Regions from separate parts of the Salmonella sp. GDC200615 genome, predicted to be linked through region 2. Evidence: predicted binding sites of a transcription regulator. Region 2 holds the regulator's gene; each other region holds the start of a gene.
What was found. The regulator Fur, encoded in region 2, represses iron uptake genes when iron is present. The targets are predictions, from matches to a motif close to ATAATAATGAGAACNACTATCAA.
Positions count from the first base shown of each region.

Region 1: the regulator Fur is predicted to act here: its motif matches at 2,002-2,024, upstream of bfd (bacterioferritin-associated ferredoxin).
Region 3: the regulator Fur is predicted to act here: its motif matches at 1,595-1,617, upstream of feoA (ferrous iron transporter A).

Region 1 is NZ_CP192247.1:433,555-436,712, reverse strand. It holds gene rplC (50S ribosomal protein L3) at 1-36, opposite strand, end outside; gene rpsJ (30S ribosomal protein S10) at 69-380, opposite strand; gene hopD (prepilin peptidase) at 760-1,227, shown strand; gene bfr (bacterioferritin) at 1,224-1,700, opposite strand; gene bfd (bacterioferritin-associated ferredoxin) at 1,773-1,967, opposite strand; gene tuf (elongation factor Tu) at 2,152-3,158, opposite strand, start outside.
Region 2 is NZ_CP192247.1:3,158,094-3,161,251, reverse strand. It holds gene tcuA (FAD-dependent tricarballylate dehydrogenase TcuA) at 1-452, opposite strand, end outside; gene tcuR (tricarballylate utilization LysR family transcriptional regulator TcuR) at 550-1,476, opposite strand; gene fur (ferric iron uptake transcriptional regulator) at 1,591-2,043, opposite strand; gene fldA (flavodoxin FldA) at 2,325-2,855, opposite strand; gene ybfE (LexA regulated protein) at 3,006-3,158, opposite strand, start outside.
Region 3 is NZ_CP192247.1:368,348-371,505, forward strand. It holds gene feoB (Fe(2+) transporter permease subunit FeoB) at 1-1,236, opposite strand, end outside; gene feoA (ferrous iron transporter A) at 1,255-1,482, opposite strand; gene ACQ29O_RS01670 (Tex family protein) at 1,919-3,158, opposite strand, start outside.

The sequences.
Region 1 (3,158 bases), 1.9 Mb from region 2:
GGTCATACCCACTTTTTTACCGACTAAACCAATCATTGTATCAACCTCTCAATCGCTCGATGACCTGATTAACCCAGGCTGATCTGCACGTCTACACCGGCAGCCAGGTCCAGACGCATCAGAGCATCAACGGTTTTCTCGGTTGGCTCAACGATGTCAACCAGACGCTTGTGAGTGCGAATTTCGTACTGATCGCGCGCATCTTTGTTAACGTGCGGAGAGATCAGAACGGTAAAGCGCTCTTTGCGGGTCGGCAGCGGGATCGGACCGCGAACCTGCGCACCAGTGCGCTTGGCAGTCTCGACGATTTCCGCGGTTGATTGATCGATCAGACGATGATCAAACGCTTTCAGGCGGATACGGATTCTTTGGTTCTGCATGAGACCAGAGCTCCAATTATTTTATAAACGAAAATGATTACTCCTCACACCCATTACGATTGATGGGAGAGTGTAACCGTTCTTACGTAGCTCCCCGATTGGGAGCATTGTTAAATAGCCAAATCGGCTATTCGAGGTTCAAATCGAACCTGCCGTCAATTACGACAAGCCCGCGCATTATACGTAAATCTCAGCCTGACGCAAGTGTCGGATAGAAATTAAGCGCTTTATTCTTATGCGAGCATGATTCCAGATGGTACGCATGGGATGGCAACGCGCACCTTTTCTTTGGAAGGCATCAGGCAAACCTGGCAATACGTCGTTGTCGCTGTCGCATAAATCTATAAAGGTGAGCACAAGCCTTGACGAGGATTTGCTTATGTTTGTTGCCCTCCCCTTTCTCATTTTTTATGCGTCGTTCTCTTTATTACTTGGCATATACGACGCGCGTACCGGTCTGCTGCCTGACCGGTTTACCTGTCCATTACTGTGGGGTGGTCTGCTTTATCACCAGATTTGCCTGCCGGAGCGTTTACCGGATGCGCTTTGGGGTGCTATCGCCGGCTATGGCGGATTCGCGTTAATTTACTGGGGCTATCGCCTGCGTTATCAGAAAGAGGGGCTTGGATATGGCGACGTCAAGTACCTCGCTGCCTTAGGGGCATGGCATTGTTGGGAAACACTGCCGTTACTGGTTTTCCTTGCCGCTATGTTGGCCTGTGGCGGGTTTGGCGTCGCGCTACTGGTGAGAGGTAAATCGGCATTAATAAACCCGCTACCTTTTGGGCCATGGCTGGCGGTGGCGGGTTTCATAACAGGTTGGAAAGTTTTCTTTCCAGACGGTTAATCGGTAACCTTAATTTGTGATTGCAGATAATTTTGCATACCAAGTTTGGCAATCAAATCCAGCTCAGTTTCCAGCCAGTCGATGTGGCCTTCCTCGTCGGCAAGAATTTCAATCATCATATCCCGGCTAACATAGTCATGAACGCTATCGGCATAGGCTATTGCCTCACGTAGATCTTTTGCGCCTTCCAGTTCGAGCCGGAGATCCGATCGTAGCATCTCTTCGACATCTTCACCGATGCCCAGCTTGCCCAGATCCTGTAGGTTCGGTATGCCTTCCAGAAATAAAATACGCTCAATATACTTATCGGCGTGTTTCATCTCATCAATGGATTCATGGTACTCAACATCATTAAGCCGGGTCAGCCCCCAGTTTTTGAACATACGGGCATGAAGAAAATACTGATTAATTGCGACAAGCTCATTTCCCAATAGTTTATTGAGATAATTTATGATTTTAACATCACCTTTCATTTTATAGTCCCTCCGCTTCCACTCTCTAGAGCGTAGATGGGGCTACAGGGATGTCAAAAAAAAGAGTGTGACTCAGGCGATCTCTTTAAATTCCGGCATTTGCGTTAACTCATCCTGCATCACTTCTCGCGCGGCGCGAATACACTTACCACATTGATTTCCCACAGGAATAAATTTACGCAACTGTTGAAATGACTGTGGATGAAATTGTCGTACAGCCTGGCGGATTTTTTTATCGCTTATACCATTACACAAACAAACGTACATGATCGCTCCCGTTCAATTTCCGCACAAAGTGTAAATAAGAATGGTTATGATTACAATATCACAAAGCGATTTACGCCACGGGAGAAGCGTTAAAAAGGGTGAATAAATATAACAGCGGCTAAATAGCAGGCAACAAAAAGGGCGCCGAAGCGCCCTCTTCAATTCAAAACTAATTAACGAGTAATTAGCCCAGAACTTTAGCAACAACGCCCGCGCCAACGGTACGGCCGCCTTCACGGATTGCGAAACGCAGACCGTCGTCCATCGCGATCGGGTGGATCAGGGTAACAACCATTTTGATGTTGTCGCCCGGCATTACCATCTCTACGCCTTCCGGCAGTTCGATGGTGCCAGTCACGTCAGTAGTACGGAAGTAGAACTGCGGACGGTAGCCTTTGAAGAACGGAGTATGACGGCCGCCTTCATCTTTGGACAGAATGTACACTTCAGATTCGAACTTGGTGTGCGGCTTGATGGTGCCCGGCTTAGCCAGTACCTGACCACGTTCGATTTCTTCACGTTTGATACCACGCAGCAGAACACCTACGTTCTCACCGGCACGGCCTTCGTCCAGCAGTTTGCGGAACATTTCAACGCCAGTACAGGTAGACTTCTGAGTCTCTTTGATACCAACGATTTCAACTTCTTCGCCCACTTTGATGATACCGCGTTCTACACGACCGGTAACAACGGTACCACGACCGGAGATGGAGAATACGTCTTCGATCGGCAGCAGGAACGGCTTGTCAATCGCACGCTCTGGCTCCGGGATGTAAGAATCCAGGAAGCCAGCCAGTTCGATGATTTTCGCTTCCCACTCTGCGTCGCCTTCCAGCGCTTTCAGAGCAGAACCACGAACGATCGGAGTGTCGTCGCCCGGGAAGTCGTACTGAGACAGCAGTTCGCGAACTTCCATCTCAACCAGTTCCAGCAGCTCTTCGTCATCAACCATGTCGCATTTGTTCAGGAACACGATGATGTACGGAACGCCTACCTGACGACCCAGCAGGATGTGCTCACGGGTCTGCGGCATCGGGCCGTCAGTCGCAGCAACAACCAGGATCGCGCCGTCCATCTGAGCAGCACCGGTGATCATGTTTTTAACATAGTCGGCGTGCCCCGGGCAGTCTACGTGTGCGTAGTGGCGGGTCGGGGTATCGTATTCAACGTGAGAAGTGTTGATGGTGATAC
Region 2 (3,158 bases):
ACCGGCGTGTTATAGCGAACCTGTACGCCCAGCCGTTCGGCGCTACGGTAATAGGCATTGACGAGCGCTTTCCCGCCGCCCATAAAAAACGCATTGGTGCGCGCAACGTGGAGCGCACCTGATAGCGGCGGTTGAAAGTTAACGCCATGTTTGCGCATCCAGTCGCGGCATTGCGAAGAGGTGCGAATGACCAGCCGCGCCAGCGCCTCGTTGGTGTTGCCGTCGGTGACTCGCCACAGATCCTGCCAGAATTCCTCTTCAGGATAGCTTTCTACCAGCACATCCTGCGGCGCATCATGCATACAGCGCAGGTTTCGTGTGTGCTGAGAATTTCCGCCGCGCCATTCCCGCGGGGCAGCCTCAAGCAGCAGAACCGATGCGCCCGCTTCCCGTGCGGTCAGGGCGGCGCATAATGCGGCATTGCCTCCGCCTATCACCAGTACATCAACCATCTTATACTCCCGTACCATTTAACTATTTGTTAAATTTGTAATTGAAATGTATACGGATAAATAAGCGGCGCGCTATCAGGTAGCGCTAAACAGGGGTTTAGTAAGCGTAAAGGGTTGCGCCTGGCCATTCACCGGCGTCGACTAACTGACGCATAACTTTGGTAAGGACTACTCTGGCGGCAAGGCCGGCGGGCGTCAGTTCATCATCCGACAGGCTGACTAAAAAATTGGGGCGGCTGAGTACCGGATTATGGACGCCGATCACGCGTAGCGCGTCGTTATCCAGATGAGAAATCGCCGCGCCGGGCTGCAACGTGGCGCCAAGACCGTCGCGCACGGCGCGCATCAACAACGCCAGACCGTCAATTTCCGCGACGATCTCAACGTTAAGCGCATGTTCCTGGCAGACAGCGTCCAGCCTGCCGCGCAGCCCATGTCTCTGGCTTGGCATAATGAGCGGAATGCCTGCCAGTTGTTCAGGTGTGATCGGGTTATCAGGAAGCGCCGCCAGCAGGGCATGGGAGCCAATCAGAAAAAGCTGTTCTTCAAGGATCGGTCTGGCGCTCCAGCGCAGGATTTTATCTTTTTGAAAGACAACGGCTAAATCAATCTGGCGGGTATTGATCATTCTTTCCAGATTACCGGACAAGCTTTCCACCACATGCAGTCGAACATCGGCATAGTTTTCCTGCATGGCATGGATAAACGGTATACCCAGTATGGAGGCGGTACTGGGGGCCATTCCTACGCTCACATGACCGGAAAGGCGCGCTTCTCTGGCGGCGAGAATTGCGTCGTCGGCATGACGCAGGGCGAGTTGCGCCTGCGAATAAAAGGCCAGCCCGGCGTTGGTTGGCGTTACGCCGCGCGAAGTGCGCTGCAGCAGACGGATGGCAAGCTCGTTTTCCAGACGGGACATCTGTTGACTTAATGCTGAAACGCCAATATCAAGATCCTGTGCGGCGCTGCCCATACTGCCGGTTTCAATAATACGCACGAAATAGCGTAACTGGCGAAGCTCCATTCCTGCTCTCCTGAGATGCGATAGCGTTTTTTACATTAAATCAACATCAAGCGGCAGGAAAGAGGAGGATATAAAAAAGCCAACCGGGCGGTTGGCTCTTCGAAAGATTTACACTTATTTAGTCACGTCATCGTGCGCGTGCTCGTCTTCGCGGCAGTCGCCTTCAGCGCAGTGGCCGTAAAGATAGAGGCTGTGATTAGTTAAACGAATACCGTGTTTCGCCGCAATTTCACGCTGGCGCGCTTCAATAGAGTCATCACTAAATTCAATCACTTTTCCGCAGTCAAGGCAGATAAGATGGTCGTGATGATGCTGTTGCGTCAGTTCAAAAACGGATTTACCGCCTTCAAAATTATGGCGGGTCACGATACCGGCATCGTCAAACTGGTTCAGCACACGGTATACGGTTGCCAGACCGATTTCTTCACCCATGTCGATCAGGCGTTTGTATAAATCTTCCGCACTGACGTGATGGTTATCTGGTTCCTGAAGAACTTCCAGAATTTTTAAACGAGGAAGCGTTACTTTCAGGCCAGCCTTCTTTAATGCGGTATTGTTGTCAGTCATACGGAATCTGTCCTGTTGCTAAACGATTCACTTCATTAGAGAAGTGACAGAAATTGCACTCAAGATAATGCGTATCATTATAGGACTGCCATGCCGAAATGAAAACCGCAAGTCTCTCGCAGATGTTAATAAAACTGTGGTTTTGCCTGCAAATTCTGGCGCCACCTGATTACACCCGGACATTGTACAGGGATGGGTGCGAAAGTTACAAATTTGTAGCAATTATTTTGATTGGTCTTGTCTATTGATGCGGCGCAGATATAACGCTGCGCCGCATAAGATTAGGCGTTGAGGATGTCGTCGAGGTGCAATTCAGCCGAAACTTGCTTAACCCATTTTTCAACACGCTCGGCGGTCAGTTCAGGCTGACGGTCTTCGTCAATCGCCAGACCGACAAAATGATCGTCGTCAGCCAGACCTTTAGAGGCTTCAAAATGATAGCCTGCAGTTGGCCAGTGACCCACAATCGTGGCGCCGCGCGGCTCAATAATGTCGCGAATCGTGCCCAGCGCATCACAGAAGTATTCCGCGTAGTCTTCCTGATCGCCACAGCCAAACAGCGCCACCAGCTTACCGTTAAAGTCAATCTCTTCGAGAGTCGGGAAGAAGTCATCCCAGTCACATTGCGCTTCGCCATAGTACCAGGTTGGGATGCCCAGCAGCAGAATGTCATACCCTTCCAGGTCTTCTTTACTGCTTTTTGCAATGTCATGCACATCGGCAACGTCTTTACCAAGCTGTTTTTGAATCATTTTTGCGATATTTTCGGTATTACCGGTGTCGCTGCCGAAAAAGATGCCAGTGATTGCCATGAGTAAAATAACCTCTTGAAACTTATTGAAATGGTGGTGGCGAATTGCCCACGGATAAGGGCAATCATAGCAGAACAGGCAGATATGCGGAAACAGCAATCACGCGGGACTGCACGCTCTGCTACACGAAATATGAAACAAAACTTATTTTCAGACTAAACCCTGGCCGCGCAGCGCCATAAGCTGCTTCATTAATATTTCTTCAATGAGCTCGCTGCGGCTAATGTTGCGCGCTTCGGCCAGCTCATTCAGCGCGTCAACCGCTTGTGCGTTGAGTTTTAATTCGACACGCTTGAGGCCACG
Region 3 (3,158 bases), 1.9 Mb from region 2:
GCGGGCGCCCATCACGGAAGGTACGTTACAGCCGAAGCCGACAATCAGCGGCACGAAGGATTTACCCGGTAGTCCCAGCGCCTGCATCAGGCGATCCATGACGAAGGCCGCGCGCGCCATATAACCGGAGTCTTCAAGGAAGGAGAGGAATAGGTACATCATCCCGATTTGCGGCACCAGCGGCAGGACGGTATTGATCCCGCCGCCAAGACCTTGCGCCAGGAAGATGGTTAACCAATCCGGGAAGTGCAGCGTGTAGCCAATCCATTGAATGCCATGAATAAAGATGGCGACGGAACCGGCATCAAACAGGGGTTGCAACGCGCCGCCGATGTTAATGGCGAGCAGGAACATCAGGTACATCACGAACAAAAAAATCGGTAAGCCGAGGAAGCGGTTCAGGATAATTTTATCGACCGCCCTGGTGAAGCGGCTGGGTTCGGCTGTCAGGGTATTGCTGACCACGTCGCAAATAGCGGCGATACACTGATAACGGGCGTCGGCGATATGCAGCGCCGGGTCGTCCATTTCGTCCTTCAGACGGGCAAGGGAGGTGTCCAGGTTTTGCGCCGCCTCGTCTGCGTAAGCCCGGCTGTAGATATCGCCCTCCAGCATTTGCAGACCCAGCCAGCGGCGCTGTTGTAAAGGCATCTCCTGGGCCATCGCGTCAGCCAGGAAACCTGCTTCGCGCAGCAGCGGCTGGGCATAATGCACCAGTTCGACGTTGTCGTTAGCGTTGTGACGGTCAATGGCCAGTTTCAGCGCCTCGATACCGCGGCCGCGAGTCGATACCAGCGGTACGACAGGGCAACCCAGACGCGTGGACAGAGCGTCGACATCAATACGAACCTGCTGTTTTTCGGCGATATCCAGCATGTTGAGCGCGACAATACAGGGGATACCCAGCTCCAGCAGCTGCAGCGTCAAATAGAGGTTGCGCTCCAGATTGGAGGCGTCCACAACGTTTATCAACAGGTCGGCGTCGCCGCTCAGGATGTAGTGGCAGGCGATCTGTTCGTCGAGAGAGGTTTGTGACGAGATGGTCGTCAGAGAATAGGTGCCGGGTAAATCTACCAGCGTGACCTGGTGGTCAGTTGTCGCGAACTGGCCCTCTTTACGCTCGACGGTGACGCCCGCCCAGTTCCCCACGCGCTGACGCGCGCCGGTGAGTTGGTTAAATAAGGTGGTCTTGCCGGAATTAGGATTACCAATTAAACCAATGGTTAATTTTTTCATTTTTATAGACTCACTGTATTAACAGGAAACCGCTTCCACTTCTATTAACGCCAAATCCTTTTTACGCAAAACCAGACTCACGCGTCGTGTTTCGATATGGATCGGATCGCCTAAGGGCGCGACGCGGACAACATTAAATGAAGAGCCGGGCAACATGCCGAGCGAAAGCAGTTTTTGACGATACGCCGGGCTGATTTCACGCGCAAAGCCGGTGATTTTCCACGCAGTGTCAGGAGTGAATTGCATACGACCTACTTGTTTCTTACTAACTGGATGTATACCTCATGCGGCGCTCAGGGGGGCGGCAGGAGACCCGATGTTTAGCCAACGAAGGAAAGAGTAAATAATCAACAACACAATGATAATGAGAATGGTTTCTATCTTCAACGATTAAAATGTGACGGAATGTACAAATAAGCGATAATTTGCGCCGATGTTGATATGGCTCAACATTTATTTGTCTTTTTGCAAATACCCCTAATGTGCAAATATTCACCGTTTTTAATGTTTAATTAAGGTTTCATCTGTTAATAAAGTGATAATTAATAGTGCGGATAGCAGAAGGAAATTAATTAACAGATTCTAATGGGTAAGATTTAATTGTTAATTAAAAAAGAAAGGGTTGGACGTATTGCAAAATCGCAGGCCGGATAAGAAGTAACCCGGCCTGCGTATTACCCGATTAGCGTTTTTTTCCCATTGCCGCTGCCAGCGCGTCCATCATGGCGCTGTTACCGGCTGGCTGGGCGTCACGACCGCGCGGTTTCGCCGCTTTAGATGCAGGGCGGTTGCCCTGAGCGCGATCGGCGCCGCCGCCGCGGCGAGCGGCGGTTTCGCCGGGCTGTTCGTCCAGACGCATCGTCAGCGCAATACGCTTACGTTGCAGATCCACTTCCAGCACTTTCACCTTCACGATGTCGCCCGCTTTCACCACGGTGTGCGGATCGTCGACGAACTTATTCGAGAGCGAGGAGATATGCACCAGGCCATCCTGATGAACGCCGATATCGACAAACGCGCCGAAGTTAGTGACGTTAGTGACCGCCCCTTCCAGAATCATCCCCGGCAGCAGGTCGTTCATGGTTTCGACGCCATCGGCGAATTGCGCGGTTTTAAATTCAGGACGCGGGTCGCGGCCCGGTTTTTCCAGCTCTTTGATGATATCGCTCACGGTCGGCACGCCGAATTTATCGTCGGTAAAATCAGCGGCCTTGAGGTGACGCAATTCGTTGCTGTTGCCCATCAGATCTTTTAGCGCTTGCTGCGTCGCCGCCAGAATGCGTTCGACAACCGGATAGGCTTCCGGGTGGACGGTGGAGGCATCCAGCGGGTTATCGCCGTGGTTAATACGCAGGAAGCCCGCGCACTGCTCAAACGCTTTCGGCCCCAGACGGCTCACCTTCAACAGTTGCTGGCGGTTCTGGAACTGACCGTTCTCATCGCGCCAGGCGACGATGTTTTGCGCCATCATGCGCGTTAAGCCCGCGACGCGGGTCAGCAGCGGCACGGAGGCGGTATTCAAATCGACGCCGACGGCGTTTACGCAGTCTTCGACCACCGCATCCAGCTTACGCGCCAGCTGCGTCTGGCTGACATCGTGTTGATATTGGCCGACGCCGATCGATTTCGGATCGATTTTCACCAGTTCCGCCAGCGGATCCTGCAGACGACGCGCGATAGAGACCGCGCCACGCAGGGAGACGTCGAGATCCGGAAACTCCTGCGCCGCCAGCTCAGAAGCGGAATACACGGACGCCCCCGCTTCGCTGACGATCACTTTCTGCGCCGTCACGTTCGGGAACTGTTTCTGTACGTCGAGATAGAAGCGTTCGGTTTCACGCGAGGCCGTACCGTTGCCAATCGCGACCAGTTCGACGTGGTATTTTTCGCACAGCGCGGCGATCACGGTAGCCGCTTTGGCC